Regions from separate parts of the Paenibacillus antri genome, predicted to be linked through region 2. Evidence: predicted binding sites of a transcription regulator. Region 2 holds the regulator's gene; the other holds the start of a gene.
What was found. The regulator LexA, encoded in region 2, represses DNA repair genes until DNA is damaged. The targets are predictions, from matches to a motif close to CGAACATATGTTCG.

Region 1: a site for LexA is predicted at 1,424-1,437, ahead of addB (helicase-exonuclease AddAB subunit AddB). Genes of this name have one in related genera too.

Annotation. Positions count from the first base shown of each region.
Region 1 is NZ_VCIW01000015.1:20,080-25,136, forward strand. It holds gene FE782_RS20085 (class I SAM-dependent rRNA methyltransferase) at 1-510, shown strand, start outside; gene greA (transcription elongation factor GreA) at 853-1,326, opposite strand; gene addB (helicase-exonuclease AddAB subunit AddB) at 1,479-4,991, shown strand; gene addA (helicase-exonuclease AddAB subunit AddA) at 4,988-5,057, shown strand, end outside.
Region 2 is NZ_VCIW01000016.1:4,549-21,414, forward strand. It holds gene FE782_RS20940 (glycosyltransferase family 2 protein) at 1-927, shown strand, start outside; gene FE782_RS33135 (hypothetical protein) at 942-1,070, shown strand; gene FE782_RS20945 (HD domain-containing protein) at 1,175-1,822, shown strand; gene hflX (GTPase HflX) at 1,956-3,236, shown strand; gene FE782_RS20955 (methionine gamma-lyase family protein) at 3,273-4,526, shown strand; gene FE782_RS20960 (MerR family transcriptional regulator) at 4,624-5,034, shown strand; gene glnA (type I glutamate--ammonia ligase) at 5,115-6,443, shown strand; gene lexA (transcriptional repressor LexA) at 6,660-7,280, opposite strand; gene FE782_RS20975 (LysM peptidoglycan-binding domain-containing protein) at 7,635-8,000, shown strand; gene FE782_RS20980 (DUF896 domain-containing protein) at 8,115-8,300, shown strand; gene FE782_RS20985 (hypothetical protein) at 8,306-8,830, shown strand; gene FE782_RS20990 (HAD family hydrolase) at 8,827-9,612, shown strand; gene FE782_RS20995 (Hsp20/alpha crystallin family protein) at 9,727-10,191, shown strand; gene FE782_RS21000 (1,2-dihydroxy-3-keto-5-methylthiopentene dioxygenase) at 10,225-10,767, opposite strand; gene metH (methionine synthase) at 11,003-14,389, shown strand; gene rnz (ribonuclease Z) at 14,391-15,320, shown strand; gene FE782_RS21015 (YbjQ family protein) at 15,402-15,716, opposite strand; gene FE782_RS21020 (prepilin peptidase) at 15,931-16,593, shown strand; gene FE782_RS21025 (molybdopterin-dependent oxidoreductase) at 16,696-16,866, shown strand, end outside.

The DNA.
Region 1 (5,057 bases), on a different contig from region 2:
ATTCTAGCGGCGCGCCGCAACGTCGAGCGGAACGGCTTCTCGGAGCGCGTCGAGTTCGTCGTCGCGAATGCGTTCGATTACTTGCGGGAGCAGGCGAAGGGGCTGGAGGAGCGCGCGGCGCGCGCGAAGGCGGGCGAAGCCGGAGCGAAGGTGGATACGTCCAAGCCGATCGCGGCGGGCGCCGGACGGTCTTGGGACGTCGTCATTCTCGATCCGCCCGCGTTCGCGAAAAACCGCGGCGCGGTCGAGGGCGCATGCCGGGGCTATAAGGATATCAACCTGCACGGCATGAAGCTCGTGAACGAGGGCGGTTATCTCGTGACGGCCAGCTGCTCGTATCACGTCCGTCCGGATGTATTCCTCGAGACGATCCACGCGGCGGCGGACGATGCCGGCAAGGCGCTGCGTCTCGTCGAGTTCCGCGGCGCCGGCAAGGATCATCCGCAGCTGCTCGGCGTGGACGAGGGCAATTATTTGAAGTTCGCGATTTTCGAGGTGCGGAGCCGGTAATGCGGCGAGCGCTTCGGGTTGGAGCCGTCCGATGGAGCATCGGGCGGCTCTTTAATTTGGGGCGGCGAGGTAGTCCCGGAGCTCCTTCTCCTGGATTTCCCTTGGCTCAGCCGAACCTGAGGAATTGCTCGTGCTCCCGGCTGTTAGGGAACATGTACATGTTTCTTACTCGGGCAAATACGGGGGAGTGAGCGAAAATAGGGAATATCGCTGTTCCCTAATTCGGGAGCGCGTCGGCGAACGAGTCGGGAAGAGGAACCGATGCGCAAAGCCGAGCGGAGCGTGCGACTCGTTTTGCAAAGAAAAGACCGACGGGACATCGTTTGTCCCGTCGGTCCGCCGTTATACCGCTTTAATGTCGAGCAGCTCGTACGTAATTTCGCCCATCGGGGCGTTCACCGTAATTTTGCTGCCGATCGATTGGCCCATGAGCGCTTGCCCCAGGGGGCTTTCGTACGAAATTTTATTATCGGCGACGTCCGCCTCGGCCGGTCCGACGATCCGGTAATCGATCTTCTCGTCGAACTCCAAGTCGTGCAGCGTCACCACCGAGCCGACCTGAACGGTCGACGTGTCGATCGATTCGACGACGCGGGCTTTCCGCAAAATGTTTTCGATCGTTAATATTCTCGTTTCCATGAACGCTTGGTCGTCTTTCGCCGAGTGGTACTCGCTGTTCTCCTTCAGGTCGCCGTAGCTGATCGCCGTCTTCAACCGAGCCGCCAGCTCGCTCCGCTTGACCGTCTTCAGCTCCTCGAGCTCGTCCTTCAATTTTTGCAGTCCCTCGGGGGTCAGCACGATTCCTTCGTCCGCCATGCGACGCAACTCCTTCTTCCACCCATTTTTCTTCTACATCTCATTGTACTCTATTTTGCGATCGAAATACGATTCGCCTCGGCAAAAAAATCCATTGCAAACACCCGTTCGACGGTGTACCTTGGAAAAAAAGACTCTCGGAGGGGTTCGGTTTGGGTATTCGATTCGTGCTGGGGCGCGCGGGGGCGGGCAAGAGCCGAAGCGCGTTCGAGCAAATCGGGGAAGAGCTGGAGCGCTCTCCCGACGGGCCGCCGCTGATCCTGCTCGTGCCCGAGCAGATGACGCAAGCGGCCGACCGCGCGTTCGTCGCCCGCTTCGGCGGAACGATCCGCGCGCAATCCTTAAGCTTTCGACGGCTGGCGTTCCGCGTCATGCAAGAGGCGGGGGGCGCGTCCCGCTTACATATCGACGATACGGGCAAGAAGATGCTTCTATATAAAATCGCGCGGTCGCGAGGCCGCGACTTCCGCGCGTTCCGGCGTTTCGCGGAAGGCGGCGGCTGGATCGACGCGGCGAACGAATGGTTCGCGGAGTGCAAGCGATACGCGGTCGACGCGGCGCGGCTGCGCGAGGCGGCGGAGGACGAAGCGTTCCCGCCGGCGCTGCGGGACAAGCTGCACGATCTGGCGCTTCTGATCGGCGGCATGGAGACGGAGCTCTCCGGCAAATACGTCGACTCGGAAGATTATTTAACGCTTCTCGGCGAGCATGCGTCGTCGTCGGAGACGATCCGCGGCGCGCGGATCTGGGTGGACGGCTTCCACGGCTTCACGCCGACGGAGCTCTCGGCGCTGCGGCAGCTTTGCAAGCATGCGGACCGCGTCACGTTCGCGCTGACGATCGACCGGGCGTACGGCGCCCACGAGGCGCCGGACGATCTGGAGCTGTTCCATCCGACGGCGTCGACGATGACGACGCTGCTGCGTATGGCGGAGGAAGAGGGCATTCCCGTCGAAGCGACGACGATGCTGGAGGGCGGCGCGGCGGGACGGTATGCTTCCGCGCCGACGCTGGCCGCGCTCGAGCGGGCGTTCGTCGATAAGGCGAACGGCCGACCCTTTACGCCGGCGCTCGACGCGAACGGGGCGGTAGTCGTCGCGTCCGCGGCGAATCCGCGAGCGGAAGCCGAAGCGGCCGCGCGGGACATCGTCCGGCTCGTCTCGTCCGGCTCGGCGAGGTGGCGGGATATCGCCGTCTACGTCCGCAACTGGGAAGGGTACGGCGACATCATCGCTGCGGCGTTCCGGGACCACGGCATTCCGTGCTTCCTGGATCAGAAGCGCGCCGTCGCTCACCATCCCCTCGGCGAGCTCGTCCGCTCGGCGATCGACGTCGTTCAGTCCCGATGGACGTACGATGCGGTGTTCCGGGCCGCGAAGACCGATTTGTTGTTTCCGAGAGGCGCGTTCCGGACCGAGTCGGAGGCGAGATACGCCATGGACCAGTTGGAAAACGTCGTTCTCGAATACGGCATCAAGGGGACGCGGTGGACCGACGGGAAACCTTGGCGGTTGAACGCGGGCGCACCGCTCGAAGGGGACGAAGCGGCGCATGCGGAACGGCAGCGGGCGCGGGAAGAGCGCGTCGAACGGTGGCGATCGCTCGTCGTCGCTCCGCTGCACGCCTTCGAGAAGCGGTTAAAGAAAGCCAAGACGATCGAGCAGCAGGCGGCGGCGTTGTTCGCATTCCTGGAGGATACCGGCGCGGCCGACACGCTCGCGCGTTGGCGCGATTCCGCGGAGCGCGCGGGGGATCCCGATCGGGCGAAGGAGCACGAGCAGCTGTGGGACCGCGTCGTCGACACGCTCGATCAGCTGGTCGAGCTCGTCGGCGACGAGCCCGCGGATACGGAGCTGTTCGCCGGCATGATCGCGGCCGGTCTCGACGGGATCCGCATGGGTCTCGTGCCGCCGGCGCTCGATCAGGTGCTCGTCGGCAGCTTGGATCGGACGCGCGCGTTCGGGGTGAAGCGGTTGTACCTGCTCGGCGTGAACGACGGCGTCATCCCGATGCGGCCGAAGGAGAAAGGCGTAGTGTCCGAGGCGGATCGCGAGCGGATGCACGCGGCCGGTCTCGAGCTCGCGCCGGACAGCCGCAGGCGTCTGTTGGACGAGCGTTTTCTGCTGTATAACGCATTGTTCTTGCCGTCCGAAGGGCTCTGGGTCAGCTACGCGCTCTCGGACCCGGAAGGGACGACGCTGCTGCCGTCCGAATGGATTCGCACGCTGAAGCGGCTCGCGCCCGACGCGAAGACGATGTACGTGCCGGGCGACGTGCCGGCCGGGGCGAGCGACGAGGAGGCGCTGGAGCGTCTCTCCACGCCTTCGCGCGCCCTGGCGGAGCTGCTGCCGCAGCTGCGTCGCTGGAAGCGCGGCGAGCCCGTCTCGGGCGTCTGGTGGGCCGCGTACAACTGGCTGGCGGAACGACCGTTTTGGCGCGAGCGTCTGCTCGGGCTGCTCCCGTCCCTCGATTACGACAACCGGCAAGGACGGTTGTCTGAGGAAACGGCGATCGCGCTGTACGGAGAGACGTTCCGCACGAGCGTGTCCCGGCTCGAGACGTTCGCCGGCTGTCCGTTCGCCCATTTCGCGGGATACGGACTCGGGTTGAAGGAGCGCCGGCTGTACCGGCTCGAAGCGCCCGACATCGGGCAGCTGTACCACGCGGCGCTCAGCCAGCTGTCGAAGAAGCTCGCGGAAGAAGGCCGGACGTGGGCGGAGCTCGACGAGGCGGAGTGCGCGGCGCTCGCGTTCCGGACGGTCGAGGAGCTGGCGCCGAAGCTGCTGTCGGAAATTTTGTTCAGCTCGAACCGGCATCGCTACATGACCCGGAAGCTGCAAGCGGTCGTCGGCCGCGCGTCGGAGGCGCTGAGGGGCCAAGCGGCGCGCAGCGGCTTCCGCCAAGCGGCGGCGGAGCTCGCGTTCGGCGAAGACGGCGGCATGCCGGCGATCAAGCTGCCGTTGCCGGACGGCCGACAGATGGAGCTGCGGGGACGGATCGACCGGATCGACGGAGCGCGCGCCGAGCGCGGCGAATGGTACATAAGAATCGTCGATTATAAGTCGAGAGCCCATCGGCTGCGCCTGTCCGACGTGTATTACGGGCTGTCGCTGCAGCTGCTCGCATATCTCGACGCGGCTTCGGAGCAGGCGAGAGCGTGGCTCGGCGCCGAAGCGGCGCCGGCGGGAGCGCTGTATTTCCACGTGCATAAGCCGATGCTGTCGCTGCATAACGCGATCGAGCCGGAGCAAGCGGCGCAGGAGCTGTTCAAGAAGTTCAAGATGCAGGGGCTGCTTCTCGACGACGACGAGGCGGCGCAGCTGATGGATACGGGGCTTCGCGCCGGCATCTCGCCGATCGTGCCGCTCGAACGGAAGACCGACGGATCGCTCGGCGCGCGGTCGAAGGCGGTCGACGCCGAGAAGTGGGGCAAGCTGCGCGCGTTCGTGCGCGGCAAGATGACGGAGCTCGGCGCCAAGGCCGCGTGCGGCGACGTCGAGGCGGCGCCGTATCGCAGCAAGCAGGAGACGCCGTGCACGTTTTGCAAGTTCAAGCCCGTCTGCGGATTCGATCCCGAGATCGGCGGCAACGCGTACCGCGTGCTGCCGCCGCTCGCGGACGAAGACGTCTGGGCGCGGATCGACGGAGAGGAGGGGGACGCATGACGAGGAGAGGCATCGAACCGAAGCCCGCGGGCGCGACCTGGACGGACGAGCAATGGCAGGCGATCG
Region 2 (16,866 bases):
CTCGACGGCGACACGGTGCTGGATCCCAACGCGTTCGTCCGCGTCATGAAACCGATCCTGGAGGCGAGGCCGGGCGAAGAAATTATCGCGAGCGGAGGCAGCATCGGCATCGTGAACGGCAGCGAGGTGGTCGGCGGTCACCTAGGGGAATCGGATATTCGGTTATCGCGAAATCCGTTGGTCGTCATGCAGGTCATCGAATATTTGCGGGCGTTCCTTATGGGGCGCATCGGGCTCAGCGAAATGAAACTGCTGCTTATTATTTCGGGTGCTTTCGGGGTATTCCGCAAGGATTGGGTCATCGAGGCAGGAGGCTACGAGACGGGGACGATCGGCGAAGATATGGAGCTCGTCGTTCGGCTGCATCGGCTGATCCGGGAGAAGAAGAGCAAGGCTAGAATCGCCTACATCCCCGATCCCGTCTGTTGGACGGAGGCGCCCGAGACGCTGCAAGTGTTGAAGCGGCAGCGGACGCGGTGGCATCGCGGCCTATTCGAGAGCTTGTGGCGGCATCGGGGCATGCTGTTCAATCCGAAATACGGACGGATCGGGATGGCGGCGATGCCGTACTTCCTCATCGTCGAGCTGCTCGGTCCGCTATTGGAGATCGCGGGGTATGCGACGGTACTGCTCGGCTATTTTCTCGATGTGCTGAATGTGTCGTTCGTGATGGCGTATGCGCTGCTCATGGTGTTGTACGGTTCGCTGCTGTCGGCCGGAACGGTGCTGCTCGAGGAATGGAGCTTGCGGAAGTACAATCGGGTATCCGACGTTACGAAGCTGTTTCTGTATGCGTTGACGGAAAGCTTCTGGTACCGTCCGACGATGCTGTGGTACCGGCTGATCGGTCTGTTCGAAGCGCTCCGGGGCAAGAAGCACGGCTGGGGAGATATGGCCCGCCGCGGCATCTCGGTACATCGCAAATGAGAGGATTACGAACGATGCGTTCGATTCGGAACGCGCCCGGCTTCGTCTGGGCGCTGTTCGCTCTAGCGTTGTGCGCCTTGGCGCCATGGTTATGGTGGTTAGCGAAGCCGGCGATTCCGCTGCGCGCGGTCGTCGTCGAATAGACGGTTCCGTACCCCGACTGACGTAAAATCGTTTTACTGGAGAGTTTATGTATCGATGATGAAGGCGGTGCTGCGCGAGGCGGCGGCCGGAAGGAGCGAACGGGATGAGTAATATTACGGCGGAAGCGGAAATTTGGGCGAAGGAGAAGCTCGGCGGGGACAGCAGCGGACATGACTGGTGGCATATCGAGCGGGTGCGTCGTTTGGCGCTGCGCCTCGCCGCGGCGACGGGGGCGAACGCCTTCGTCTGCGAGATGGCGGCGCTGCTGCACGATCTGGCGGACGAGAAGCTGTTCGGCGACGAGGAAAGCTGCCTGCGAGACATTCGAAGCTGGCTGGCGGAGCGGAACGTCGCGGAATCGGATGCGGAGCATATCGTCGACATTATCGCGAATTTGGGCTTTAAGGGCGGCGGACGATCCGGCTTGACGACGCTCGAGGGGCGGGTCGTGCAGGACGCCGACAGGCTGGATGCGCTGGGCGCCGTCGGCATCGCCCGTACGTTCGCCTATTCCGGCTGGAAGGGGCAGCCGATGCACGATCCTTCGCTGCCGATACGAACGTCGATGACGGCGGAGGAATATCGGACGGGGAAGAGCAGCGCGTACAATCATTTTCACGAGAAGCTGTTGAAGCTGAAGGAGCTCTTGAACACGGACGAAGCCCGGCGGATCGCCGAGGATCGGCACCGGTACATGGAGTCGTTCCTTCGCCGCTTCGAAGCCGAATGGAACGGAACGGATGCGTGGTAAACTATAGACCTCTTCGCCGAAGGACGGCGGGAGGTCTTTCGTTTTTACCGGGGGAGGTTGTCAAGTGGAAATCGCTTCGGCAAGATGGTATGTTATGGGGGAGTATGGATTTCGGAAGGGGACCCTGACATAGATGAAAGCGAGTACGATGACGACGAGTACGGAGTTGGAGGATCGCGCGATTCTCGTTAGCCTCGTGACGGGCGACGAAACCGACGATCTCGTCCGCTATTCGATGGAAGAGCTCGTTCGGCTGGCGGAGACGGCCGGGGTCGAAGTGCTCGACACGGCGGTGCAGAAGCGCGAGAAGGCGGACAGCAAGTGGTTTATCGGGAAGGGGAAGGTCGAGGAGGTGCGCGACCGGCTCCGGGAATTGAACGGAACGACGGTCATCTTCAATCAAGAGCTCTCCGGCGGCCAAGTTCGAAATTTGGAGGAGTACTTAGACGCGAAGATCGTCGATCGGACGCAGCTTATCCTCGATATTTTCGCGCAGCGGGCGAAGACGAGAGAGGGCATTCTCCAGGTCGAGCTGGCGCAGCTCAGTTATTTGCTGCCCCGGTTGTCCGGACACGGGAAGAATTTGTCCCGGCTCGGGGGCGGCATCGGAACGAGAGGTCCCGGCGAGACGAAGCTGGAGACCGATCGCCGTCATATCCGTAACCGCATCACGGATTTGCGCAGGCAGCTCGACGAGGTGACGCGGCACCGGAAGCTGCATCGCGAGCGTCGGAAGAAGAGCGGCGTATACCAAGTGGCGTTAGTGGGGTATACGAATGCAGGGAAGTCGACGCTGCTCAATCGGATGACGAAATCGGACGTCTATGCGGAAAACAAGCTGTTCGCGACGCTCGATCCGACGTCCCGCAGCATGCCGCTGCCGTCCGTCGGCGAAGTCGTGTTGACGGATACGGTCGGCTTCATTCAGCAGCTGCCGCATGATCTCGTGGCCGCGTTTCGCGCGACGCTGGAAGAGGTGCTGGAGGCGGACTTGATCCTGCATGTCGTCGACGCTTCGTCTTCGATGCGCGAGGAGCATATCCGAGTCGTCGACGGCGTCTTGGAAGAGCTGGGCGCGCAAGGCAAAGAGACGGTCATGATTTACAACAAGATCGACTTGTGTACGCCGGGCGAACGGGAGATGATTCCGACGGGCGAGAATACGCTCGCGATCTCGGCGATGAACGACGATCACCTCGAGGCGTTGAAGGACGTTCTTGAGCGCCGCTTGATGGGGGAGGTCGTTACGATGCGATTCCCAATCGAGCGCGGGGACTTGATCGCGCTGGCCTACCGCGTCAGCGACGTTATGGAGTCGGAGACGGAGGAAGAAGCGGTCGTATTGACGGCCAAGCTGCAATCGAAGGCCTTTGCATTATCCGCGTCACGTTTGGAACCTTATATCGTAAAATAAGTCCTTTTACGGAATGTTGATGGGAGATTATCATACATGATGGAGTTACATCCAAGGCTTCAGGACGCCGTCGCAACGGCGGAACGGGTGGCGGAGCCGAGGTTACGGGACATCGATCGATTGATCGATGCGAATCAATGGAAGACGATTCAAGCGTTTCAGAAGTATAAGGTAAGCGATTTTCACTTCAGCGGTTCGACCGGCTACGGTTATAACGACCGCGGGCGGGAGACGTTGGACGAGGTGTACGCGGAGGTGTTCGGTGCGGAGGCCGGGTTGGTCCGGCCTCACTTCGCTTCGGGGACGCATACGATCGCTACCGCGTTGTTCGGCGTTCTCCGGCCCGGGGACGAGTTGCTGTTCATTACCGGATCGCCGTACGACACGCTGCATAAGGTCATCGGCGCGGAAGGAGACGGGACGGGCAGTCTCCGCGATTGGGGCGTTCGCTGCACGATCGTGCCGCTCGGGTCGGACGGTCGCGTCGATTGGGATGCGGTGGAGGAGGCATGGTCCCCTTCGGTGAAGGTCGTCGCGATGCAGCGGTCCCGCGGGTATGAGTGGCGCTCTTCGTTCACGGTGGAAGAGCTCGGCGAGATGACGCGCCGCGTCAAAGCGCTGAACCCGAACGTGATCGCTTTCCTCGACAATTGTTACGGAGAGTTCACGGAAACGCGGGAGCCGACCGAGGTCGGGGTCGATCTGATGGCAGGTTCCTTGATCAAGAACCCGGGGGGCGGACTCGCGCCGACGGGCGGATATATCGTAGGACGGAAGCGTCTTGTCGAATTGGCGGCCTATCGGTTGACGGCGCCGGGCATCGGCGCCGAAGTCGGCTCGATGCTGGGAACGACGCGGGCGATCTACCAAGGGCTGTTTCTCGCGCCGCACGCGGTCGGACAGGCGCTTAAGGGCGCCGTGTTCGCGGCGGCGCTGTTCGACGCGCTTGGCTTCGTCTCGAACCCGAAGTGGGACGATCCTCGCTCGGACATCATCCAAGCGGTACGATTCGACAAGGCGTCGCAGCTGATCGCCTTCGTGCAGAGCGTGCAGCGAGCCTCCGCGGTTGACGCTCACGTCGTGCCGGAGCCGTGGGATATGCCGGGCTACGAGCATCCGGTCATTATGGCGGCGGGTACGTTCATCCAAGGCGGAAGCCTGGAATTAAGCGCGGATGCGCCGATCCGAGAACCTTACACGGCCTATATGCAAGGCGGGTTGACCTTCTCTCATGTGAAAATAGGTGTCGTTTCCGCTGTACAACGGATGATGGAAGAAAGAATCTTGTAAATTTTTATAACATATAACCTAACATCAATTGACAAGTATCCGTCATTTCGTTTAAAATGTACAGTAGCACTTATAAACACTGGAAGGTTGATGTATAATGGGTGATGAAATTCGCCGAAATATGGCATTGTTTCCCATCGGAATCGTTATGAAGCTGACCGATTTGACGGCGAGACAAATCCGTTATTACGAACAGCATGAACTCATTATGCCGGCAAGAACTTCAGGGAACCAACGCCTATTCTCATTTAACGACGTGGAACGCCTGCTGGAGATTAAGTCCCTCATCGAGAAGGGCGTCAATATCGCGGGAATCAAGCAGGTGCTGTCCCCGGTCAACAAGGAGTCGGACGACGCGACGGTGCTTAACGAGCATACGGAGGTCAAGCGGCGCGAGCTGACCGACAAGCAGCTTCATAAGATGCTCAAGCAGCAGTTGCTCGGCGGAAACCGAAGAGGACAGGTGTCGCTCATTCAAGGCGAGCTGTCGAGGTTCTTCAATCCATAGAGGGAAGAAGACGTCGAAAGACGTTTTTCTTTTGACGATGCAAATCAGTCGCCGAACTATATTTGATGGGAGAGATCGCTTTGGGTTACACGAAAGACGATATTATGCGGATCGCGAAAGAAGAGAACGTGCGGTTCATCCGTTTGCAATTTACGGACTTGATGGGCATTATCAAGAACGTGGAAATTCCGGTCAGCCAGCTGGAGAAGGCGCTCGATAACAAGATGATGTTCGACGGTTCGTCCATCGAGGGTTACGTGCGGATCGAGGAATCCGATATGTACTTGTACCCGGACTTGGATACGTGGGTCATCTTCCCGTGGGTGACGGAAGACCGCGTCGCTCGTTTGATTTGCGATATTTACATGCCGGACGGCACGCCGTTCGCGGGCGACCCGCGAGGAATTCTGAAGCGTGCGCTTCGCGATGCGCAGGAGCTTGGTTTTACGGCGATGAACGTCGGTCCGGAACCGGAGTTCTTCTTGTTCAAGACGGACGAGAAGGGTAATCCGACGCTCGAGACGAACGACCAAGGCGGATACTTCGACCTCGCGCCTACGGACCTCGGCGAGAACTGCCGCCGCGAAATCGTGCTCGTGCTCGAAAAGATGGGCTTCGAAATCGAAGCGTCTCACCATGAGGTCGCTCCGGGTCAACACGAAATCGACTTCAAATATTCCGACGCGATTCATGCGGCCGACCAAATTCAGACGTTCAAGCTCGTCGTCAAGACGATCGCGCGCAAGTATAACTTGCACGCCTCGTTCATGCCGAAGCCGCTGTTCGGGATGAACGGCTCGGGCATGCACTGCCATCAGTCGTTGTTCCAAGGCGACACGAACGCGTTCTACGACGAGAGCGACCGCCTGGGCCTCAGCGCTACGGCTCGCCACTACATGGCCGGCGTACTGCGCCACGCTCGAGGCTTCGCGGCGATCACGAATCCGACGGTCAACTCGTATAAGCGTCTCGTTCCGGGATACGAAGCGCCGGTGTATGTGGCTTGGTCGGCGAGCAACCGCTCCCCGATGATCCGCATCCCGGCATCGCGCGGACTCAGCACGCGGGTCGAGGTGCGCAACCCGGATCCGGCGGCGAACCCGTATTTGGCGATGGCGGTCATGCTGGCGGCCGGTCTCGACGGCATTCGCAACAAGCTGTCGCTGCCTGCGCCGGTCGATCGGAACATCTACGTCATGAGCGAAGACGAACGGGAATCCGCGGGCATTCCGAGCCTGCCGGAAAACCTTAAGGAAGCGCTCGACGAGCTGCTTGGCAACGAAGTCGTGTGCGACGCGCTCGGCGATCACGCGCTCGCGCACTTCGTCGAGTTGAAGGAAATCGAGTGGGATATGTACCGGACCCAGGTGCATCAGTGGGAACGGGACCAGTACTTGGCGTTGTATTAAGTTGGATCGAGACCGACCGCGAGCGATCGCGGTCGGTTTTTTTGCGCAGCGGCTGCGTTCCGGTGCTGCCTCCCTCGTATACCGTCGCCAGACGTCGAAACGATCATCAAACAGCCCTGCACGGTGCACGCCGATGAGTGGGGGAAGTCCTATTACGCTTGATCCGAACTTGGAAGAACGAAAGAACCCGGCGCATGCTGCGCCGGGTTCTTGGTCTTAGTGAAGCTCGCGGAAGATGCCGATGACCTTGCCGAGAACGGTCACGTGATTGTAGCGAAGCGGCTCCATCGTCGGATTCTCCGGTTGAAGACGAATGTGGTCGCGCTCCTTGTAGAACGTCTTAACGGTAGCTTCGTCGTCTTCGGTCATCGCCACGACGATGTCGCCGTTGGATGCCGTCTGCTGTTGACGCACGATCACGTAATCGCCGTCGAAGATGCCGACGTCGATCATGCTTTCGCCGACGACGGAGAGCATGAACACTTCATCGTCGCGAACCATATGCGACGGAAGAGGGAAATATTCTTCGACGTTCTCGACGGCGGTAATCGGTTGGCCTGCGGTCACCTTGCCGACGAGCGGCACGCGGGATACCGCGAGGCGAACCATCTGACGTTCGTCTTCGTCGCCAAGCAGCTCGATGGCGCGAGGTTTCGTCGGGTCTCTGCGAATGAAGCCCTTCTTCTCGAGCCGGTCGAGATGGCCGTGAACGGTAGAACTGGACGCGAGGCCGACGGCTTCGCCGATCTCCCGTACGGAAGGCGGATAACCCTTCTCGCGAACTTCGCTTCTAATGAATTCGAGAATTGCTTGTTGCCGGTTCGACAGCTTCGTCAAGTTCGATCACTCCAAGGAATGGTAATTAATTACGAGAAGTATAACACAGAACCGGAGTTCGTACAAACATAAGTTCGAATCGACTTGAAAGGAAGTAGGACTTCGGAATGTCATTCGTACGGCAGGGGGGAGCGGAAGGAGATGGAAGACGCGATCGGCCGCAGCGATGGAGCGCCGCGTTCCCGATATAACGAAGCGCTTCATTAAAAGGCAACGGTTCGGACGGTGGATAAGCAAGGCGATACGAAGAATAGGAGAACAAAAGTTCTCAATTCCCGTTGACACAAACGGGTGTTCGTGTTATTTTGATATCAGAACAAATGTTTCGGAACAAACGTTTGGAGGACGATATCGATGAGAACGAACACATACAGACAGCGGAACGGCAAGCAACAAGCGAGAAAGAAGTTCTTCGTACGGATGATGATGTTTCTCGCGCTGATCGGATTCAGCGCTACGTCGGGCGTCATGCTTCACGCCAGCGCCAACCAAGAAGACAACTCTACCGCGGTGACGACGACCGCCGAATCGGCCGCCCAGGCGAGCGTTCTCGATACCGGTTCGATTCTATGCGTAGAACCGGGGGACACATTATGGAAGATCGCGAAGGCGTACGGTCCCGACGATGTCTCCGTGAAGTCGTACGTGCAGAGCATTATCGAAGCGAACGATCTGGATTCCGCCAGCCTTCAAGTGGGACAAGTGTTGCGACTCCCTTAATACGTAAAACAGATCGCCGCCTGCCGGATATTCGGCTGGCGGCGTTGTTCGTTTTCCGCCTTGACTTGCCTCTTCCTCCTATGTTTAAGTAATTGAAGAAAGGAGTAGGTCATCATGATATCCGGACGCGTGCAACGCATCAACGAGCTGGCGAGAAAGCAGAAATCCGTCGGACTGACGGCGGAGGAGAAACTGGAACAAGCCGAGTTGCGCAAACAATATATCGACAACTTGAAGGCCTCGCTCCGGCAGCAGCTGGATTCGATCGAATTCGTAGACGACGAAGAGAAGAAGGACTGAGACGTATGTCCCGAAAATGGGAACGCATGGTGGAGAAAAACTCCAAACGGATGAATCAAGACCGATTGAAAAAAGGGCAGACGCCGATCGGCGCGAAAGACGGCCCGGAGAAAATCAAGGGGAGAAGCTGGGTGTTCCCGTTAGTGCTGGCTTCCGCCGGCATTCTCTTCGCGTTCACGATGCCGCAGGCGAACGCCGGAGACACGTTATATCAGATCACGGTCGCGCTGTATTTGCTGCTTGCGCTGTTTCACTTCTTCGTACGGAGGCCGTTCCTTAAGGTCGGGAAGAACGAGCTCGGCTGGAGAACGTATGCCGGGGACCGGTCCGTCGCGGCGCAGGACATCGCTACGATTCACATCGGCGACAATCGTTCGACCGTGATGCTGAAGGACGGGAAGACGAAGCGTTCGTTCTCCAAAGCTTATCATCTGTATCCGATGAATCGGATTAACGAGGCGCTGACGCAATTCGCGGCGGCTCACCATATTCCGCTGAACGGAGCGGAGAAGGAGACCGTAGGGGCATGAAGAAGAAAGCCGTGCTTTTCGATTTGGACGATACGTTGTTGTGGGACGAGCGATCGGTGCAGGAGGCGTTCGACGCGACGTGCCGGGAAGCGGCCGAAGCGGTCGGCGTAGACCCGAAGGCGCTCGAGTTGTCCGTGCGGAAGGAAGCCCGCGCGCTGTACGAAAGCTACGAGACGTTCCCGTTCACGCAGATGATCGGCATTAACCCGTTCGAAGGGCTGTGGGGCAACTTCCGCGAAGGCGCAGCCCCGGAGTTCCGGATGATGGAACGGCTCATGCCGCAATATCGCGCCGACGCGTGGACGCGCGGATTGCTCGCGTTGGGCGTCGACGATCCGGAGCTCGGCGCCCGGTTGGGCGAACGGTTCCCGGCGATTCGCCGCAGTCTCGCGTACCTCTATGAAGAGACGTACGAAGTGTTGGACGAACTCCGAGGCAACGCCAAGCTGCTTCTGCTGACGAACGGCTCGCCGGACCTGCAGAAGGAGAAGCTCGCCGGCGTACCCGAGCTGTCCCCCTACTTCGATCATATCGTCATCTCCGGCGATTTCGGCCGAGGGAAGCCGGATCCGGGCATCTTCCGCCATGCGCTGTCGCTGCTCGAGGTCGAGCCGGAGGAAGCGATCATGATCGGCGACAAGCTGACGACGGATATTCTCGGTTCGAGCCGCGTCGGGATGGACAATATTTGGATCAACCATCATGGCGCTTCGATCGGCGAACACACGGCGCCGAAGCACACGGTCACGAGATTGCGAGAAATTCTTGCCATTATTCTATAACGTTCTTATTGGTGCCGCGGAGCGCAGATCCGCGGCCTTTCTTATGAACCGAACGTCTCCGCTCGGCATACGCTGTAAGATACACTGGGCGCAAGCGGAGGAGGTTCGCTCGACATGAACGACGTATGGAAAGACCGGAGGTTCCGGAACGGGTGGAAGTCGTTCGAAGGCATGATCCGGCGCAAGATACAGTCGGTGCGGAATTCGCCGTCGGCGAGGAACGAATACGAGTGGGACCGGCTCATGGGGGAGGCGCTGGCGTACCTGGAACGGCACCGCGCCTCGGGATATACGTGGGAGTGCTTCGAGACGTTCAAGTCGGTTATCGTCCGGGTGACGATGCCGTCGGACGGCGCAGACAAGCTGCCCCGGCTTCGCTTGGACGATCGTACGCTGACGTTGACAGGCATACCGGGGAAGCTGGACGAGACGATCGAGCTGCCGGCCGCGGTCGTGCCGAGGAAGCCGCGAGCAGAATACGCGGACGGCGTCGTGGAAATTCGGCTCCGGAAGCAGTCGGCGGTGAAGCCGACGCGCCGCGTGCGCTGCAGCGCGAAAAAATCCCCTTCCGGCCGGTAAGCGGAAGGGGATTGTTCATTTCAAATAACGATCTTATGCTTTCTGGAACGCCGGGTCCGCGAACGGATGAGCGATCCAACCTTCCGTCTCGATGAACAAGCGAACCGCGACGATCTGGCGATTGTCCATCAACGTGAAGAAGTGCGGTTTGTGCTCCGGCACCGAGATGACGTCGCCGGCTTCGAGTTCGACGTCGAAGTAGCCGACGTCGTCCGTGCCCTTGATAATGAAGATGCCTTTGCCCGCCGTAATCGCGCGCACTTCGTCTTCCGTATGCGTGTGGACGTTCTCGAATTTCTTGAGCAGCTCCTCCAGGTTCGGCGTCGCGTCGGACAAGGCGACGATGTCCCACGTGCGGTAGCCGCGGCGGGCCGCGAGATCTCGGATTTCCTCGTCGAACGTCGACAAGATTTCCGCTTTCTCCTCGTCGCTCAGCACGAATTTATCTTGAAGATGCGCCGGCAGCTTAGCGGGGTTCCAATGCTCGTACAATACTTCTTGACTGCTCAGGAACGCGCGGACGTTCTCTTCGCCCGAGATGCGTTCTTCCGTGTTTCGAATGCGAATTTCCGCCATCCGAATCCCTCTTTCCTTATTGGAGTTGTTATTTATAATGATTCTAAAGAGTGAAGCAATGAATCGTATTATAGAATATTTTAACCTCTCTGTCATCGGTTTTGTCAAATAACTTTTCCAAATCCGAGTAATTTGCTACACTATGTTAAATCGGCAAGGGGAGTGGGGTCTGGTTGTGACGAAGACATTATTAGAACAACAATTGGAAAAGAAGATCTTAATCATAGACGGCGCTATGGGAACGATGATTCAACAAGCGGACGTTACGGCGGCCGACTTCGGCGGCGACGAGTTCGACGGGTGCAACGAGCTGCTCTGCGTCACGCGACCGGACCTCATCCGCGGCATTCATGAAGCGTACTTCGCCGCAGGGGCGGATCTGGTAGAGACGAACAGCTTCGGTTCGACGAGCGTCGTCTTGGCGGAATACGACATTCCGCACCGAGCGAGAGAGCTGAACTTGGCCGCGGCGCGCCTCGCAAGAGAAGCGGCGGACAAGTTTTCTACGCCGGATTGGCCGCGTTTCGTCGCGGGCGCGATGGGACCGACGACGAAGACGCTGTCGGTGACGGGCGGCGTGACGTTCGAAGGACTCGTGGAGTCGTATTTCGAACAGGCGCTGGCGCTTCTCGAAGGCGGGGTCGACGCGCTCCTGCTCGAGACGAGCCAAGATACGCTCAACGTGAAGGCGGGCAGCATCGGCATCCGCAAGGCGTTCGATCAAGCGGGCAAGACGGTGCCGATCATGATCTCCGGCACGATCGAGCCGATGGGCACGACGCTGGCGGGGCAGAACATCGAATCGTTCCTCGTTTCGCTCGAGCATCTGAAGCCGGTCTCGATCGGTCTGAACTGCGCGACGGGACCGGAATTTATGAAGGATCATATCCGGACGCTGTCGGCGCTGACGGATGCGGCGGTGTCTTGTTATCCGAACGCGGGTCTTCCGGACGAGAACGGCAACTATCACGAGTCGCCGGAATCGCTCGCGAAGAAGCTGGCCGGCTTCGCGGAGCAGGGCTGGCTGAACATCGCCGGCGGCTGCTGCGGTACGACGCCGGACCATATCCGCGCGCTGGCGGACGAGCTGTCGAGCTACCGCCCGCGGCCGCGCGACGGCGAGCATCCGCCGGCCGTGTCCGGCATCGAGACGGTGTATCTCGAAGCGGACAATAAGCCGCTGATGGTCGGCGAACGGACGAACGTGATCGGTTCGCGGAAGTTCAAACGTTTGATTTTCGAAGGGAAATTCGAAGAGGCGTCGGAAATCGCGAGAGCGCAGGTGAAGAGCGGAGCGCATATCGTCGACGTGAACCTCGAGGACACGGAGCTCGACGAGAAGAAGTCGATGGCCGAGTTTCTGCAGCTCGTGACGAAGAAGGTCAAGGTACCGCTCATGCTCGACTCGACGAACCACGAAGTGCTCGAGGTCGGCTTGAAGTATTCCCAGGGCAAGGCGATCATTAACTCCATTAATATGGAAGACGGCTTGGAGCGGTTCGATCGCGTCGTGCCGCTCATTCATAAATACGGCGCCGCCGTCGTCGTCGGTCTCATCGACGAGAAGGGCATGGCGGTATGGCCGGAAGACAAGCTGCGCGTCGCGAAGCGCTCGTTCGATATTTTGACGAGCCGGTACGGGGTCAATCCGCGGGATATCATTTTCGATCCGAACGTGTTCCCCGTCGGCTCGGGCGATCCGCAATACGTCGGTTCGGCGGCGGCCACGATCGAAGGCATTCGTCTGATCAGCGAGCAGTTCCCGGAAAGTTCAACGATTCTCGGCATCAGCAACGTCTCCTTCGGCCTGCCGCCGGCGGGGCGCGAGGTGCTGAACTCCGTGTTCCTGTACCACAACACGAAGGCGGGGCTCGGGTATGCGATCGTCAATACGGAGAAGCTTGAGCGATACGCCTCGATTCCGGAAGAGGAGCGCAGGCTCGCGGAGGATCTGATTTTCCATACGAGCGACGAGACGCTCGCCGCGTTCGTCGCGTACTTCCGGGAGAAGAAGGTCGAGAAGAAGGAGAAGACGAGCAGCTTGACGCTCGAGGAGCGGCTGTCTTCGTATATCGTGGAAGGCACGAAGGAAGGGCTCGTCCCGGATCTCGACGAGGCGCTGACGAAATACGCGCCGCTCGACATTATCAACGGGCCGCTGATGGCGGGGATGGACGAAGTCGGCCGGCTATTCAACAACAACGAGCTGATCGTCGCGGAAGTGCTGCAGAGCGCCGAAGCGATGAAGGCCGCCGTCTCCCATCTCGAGCCGTACATGGAGAAGTCCGAGTCGAGCGTGAAGGGCAAGATCATGCTCGCGACGGTGAAGGGCGACGTGCACGATATCGGAAAAAATCTCGTCGAGATCATCTTGACGAACAACGGATACAAGATCATTAACCTCGGCATCAAGGTGCCGCCGGATCAGTTGATCGAAGCGTACCGGAAGGAAAAGCCGGACGCGATCGGGTTGTCCGGCTTGCTCGTCAAGTCGGCGCAGCAGATGGTTACGACCGCGCAGGACTTGAAATCGGCGGGCGTCGAGGTGCCGATTCTCGTCGGCGGCGCCGCGCTGTCGCGGAAGTTCACGAAGACGCGGATCGCGCCCGAGTACGACGGCCTGGTGCTCTACGCGAAGGACGCGATGGACGGTCTCGACCTCGCGAATCGGATCATGAACGCCGAGGAGCGGGAGCGACTCGTGCAGGAGTTGCGGGAGGCGAAGGAGTCGGACGTGAAGGAGTCGGGACGGAAGGAGAAGTCGGCCGTCGCCGACGAAGGTCCGAAGGTGTCGAACGTCTCCCGCGACGTCCCGGTCCAGGTGCCGAAGGATACCGACCGGCACGTGCTTCGCGACTATCCGGTTTCGCATCTGCTGCCGTACGTCAACATGCAGATGCTGCTCGGCCACCATCTCGGGCTGAAGGGCAAAGTCGCGACGCTGCTCGAGGCGCGCGATCCGAAAGCGACGCAGTTGAAGAGCGTCGTGGACGAGCTGTTCGAAGACGGAATCAAGAACGGCACGCTGAAGGCGAACGCGGTGTACCGGTTCTTCCCGGCGCAATCGCGAGGGAACGACGTCATCGTCTACGATCCGGACGACACGTCCCGCGTGCTGCAGACGTTCACGTTCCCGCGCCAAGACGTCGAGCCGTATCTATGCCTTGCGGACTACCTGAAGCCGACGGAGAGCGGCGAGATGGACTATGTCGGCTTCCTCGTCGTGACGGCGGGCGCCGGCATCCGCGCCAGAGCCGAGGCGTATAAGGAGCGCGGCGAATACTTGCTCTCGCACGCCGTGCAGGCGGTCGCGCTCGAGACGGCCGAGGCGTTCGCGGAACGCGTGCACCAGATGATGCGCGACGTATGGGGAATTCCGGATCCGGCGAACCTAACGATACAAGGGCTGTTCGGCGCGAAGTACCGCGGGCAGCGGTTCTCCTTCGGGTATCCGGCCTGTCCGAACCTGGAGGATCAAGCGCCGTTGTTCGAGCTGCTGCAGCCGAGCGATATCGGCGTCGAGCTGACGGACAGCTTCATGATGGAGCCGGAGGCGTCCGTGTCGGCGATCGTCTTCGCGCATCCGGAAGCCCGATACTTTAACGTAGATAAGGCGGAGTAACGTGGAATTGTATTTTCTTGGCACGGGGGCGGGCATGCCGACGCGGGGGCGCAACGTCACGTCGGTCGCCCTGAATCTGATGCCGGAACGCGGCACGGTATGGCTGTTCGACGCGGGGGAGGGCACGCAGCACCAAATGCTGCGCTCCCCGATCAAGCCGGGAAAGCTGGAATTTATTTTTATTACGCATCTGCATGGCGATCATCTGTACGGTTTGCCTGGGCTGATGACGAGCCGATCGTACCAAGGCGGGGACGAGCCGCTCACGTTGTTCGGGCCTCCGGGCTTGCGGCGGTTCGTCGAGACGGCGTTCGAGGTGAGCGGCGCGCATCTCGATTACGAGGTTCGGGTCCGAGAGTTCGAGGAGGGCGTCGTGTTCGAGGACGAGCAGTTCCGCGTAACGGCGGCGAAGCTCGAGCATCGGATCGATTCGTACGGCTTCCGAATCGTGGAGCGGGACACGCCGGGGGCGCTCGACAGCGCGAGGCTGACGGCGGAGGGCTTCCGTCCCGGCCCGCAGTATGCGCGGCTGAAGCGCGGCGAGACGGTGACGATGCCCGACGGGCGTACGATCGACGGCAGGGCGTATCTCGGGCCGGAGCTGAAGGGACGCACGGTCGCCGTCTTCGGCGACACGCGGCCTTGCGGAAGCGAGCTCGAGCTCGCGCGCGGGGCGGACGTGCTCGTACACGAGGCGACGTATATGCACGAGAAGGCGGACAACGCGCACAAGTATTACCACACGACCGCGACGCAAGCCGCGGTCTTGGCCGCCGAGGCCGGCGTCGGGGCGCTCATCCTGACGCACTTGTCGTCGCGCTACCAAGACGAAGCGGTGCACCGGCTGCTCGAGGAGGCGCGGGCGATCTTTCCGCGCTCCCACGTGGCGGAAGACTTCTGGTCGTATGTTATTCCGAGACGGGCGGAATAACAAGGAAAAGGCGAACTTCTCGGCGGGAAGGTTTCTTCCCGCGAGCGTTCGCCTTTTCCTATGTTCGAGCTTGGGGCGGTCTTATTCCGCTCGAACCGCCGTGCCGCTCACCGTCACCATCAGCATGCCTTCCCGCACGACCTCGTAATCGATGTCGATGCCGACGACCGCGTTGGCGCCGACGCTTCGCGCGTATTGCTGCATCTCTTGGATCGCGATTTCCCGCGCCTCCTTGAGCTTCTGCTCGTAAGCGCCGGAACGGCCGCCGACGATGTCGGTGATGGACGCGAACAAGTCGCGCACGATGTTCGCGCCCATAATCGCTTCGCCGTTCACGATGCCGAGGTAATCGGTAATGCGCTTGCCTTCGATCGTATTCGTCGTCGTAATGATCATAGAATGGATCCTCCTTCAGGTTGAACCGCTTGATGGATAATACGGTTCCCCGTCGAACGGCGTTTCATTTCTTTACCAGAAAAAAGATCAACCCCGTGAAACAATTCAACCGTGGATTTCCGCCCGAGAAACCCGTATACTGACAATACACAACGAGACGATTCCCAAGGTGACTCCACGCGAGTTGCCTTGTTTGTTTTCAAGGAGGTGTCGGATGGAAGTCAAGGAGCTTGCGTTCGCCGCCGCTGCTGCGGCGGCGGGCGTTCCGCTCGGCGCGTTGGCGGACGCGTGGGCGCGTCGGGCGCTTTCGCGCCGCCGGGCGCCTGGCGAAGGACGGTCGACGCGCGGGCTTGCGGCGGCTGCGGCATCGGCATCGTGCGCGTGGATCGGCTTGCGTTACGGCCCTGCGGACGCGGAGTGGCTGCCCGCCGCGCTGCTCGCCGTCGTAATGGTCGCGATCACGATCACGGACATGCGCGCGATGCTCATTCCGAACGCGATCGTCTTCCCCGCCGTCGGACTCGCGGCGCTGCTTCGGCTTCTCTGGCATCCGCTCCCCTTGTGGGAATACGCGGCCGGGGCAGCGGTCGGCTTCGGGCTGCTGTTCGCCGTATCCTTCCTTAGCAAGGGCGGGATCGGAGGCGGCGACGTGAAGCTGTACGTCTTCGTCGGGCTCGTCTGCGGACTGCAGGCGACGCTGCTGTCGCTGCTCCTCGCCAGCTTCGCGGGGACGGCCTACGGAATCGTCAGACGGCTGAGCGGGAAGCGCGGCGGTACGGTTCCGTTCGGCCCGTTCATCGCGGTCGGAGCGTTCCTGTCGATGATGTACGCCGAGCGGTGGCTGGAACGTTACGCAACCTGGTTGTCCCAGGCTTAATTCGAATGATTTCATCCCGCGAAACATGAACGGCATGAATTCGGAAACGGATGATTCACGGCCTTAATCGAATCTGGTGCGCCATCGAAGGAGGCGAATCGAATGAGCGGATGGATGGAGAGGTATACGTCGAAGTCGGGAAAGAAGCTCCGCCGCATTCATGCATGGAACGGGTGGGTCGTCGCGGCGTTGGCCGTATCCGGTATCGTGCTGTTCTTGCCGGCGCTGCGCGGAGCGACGGCGCCGATCCGCGTCGCGCTGAAGCAAGGGCAT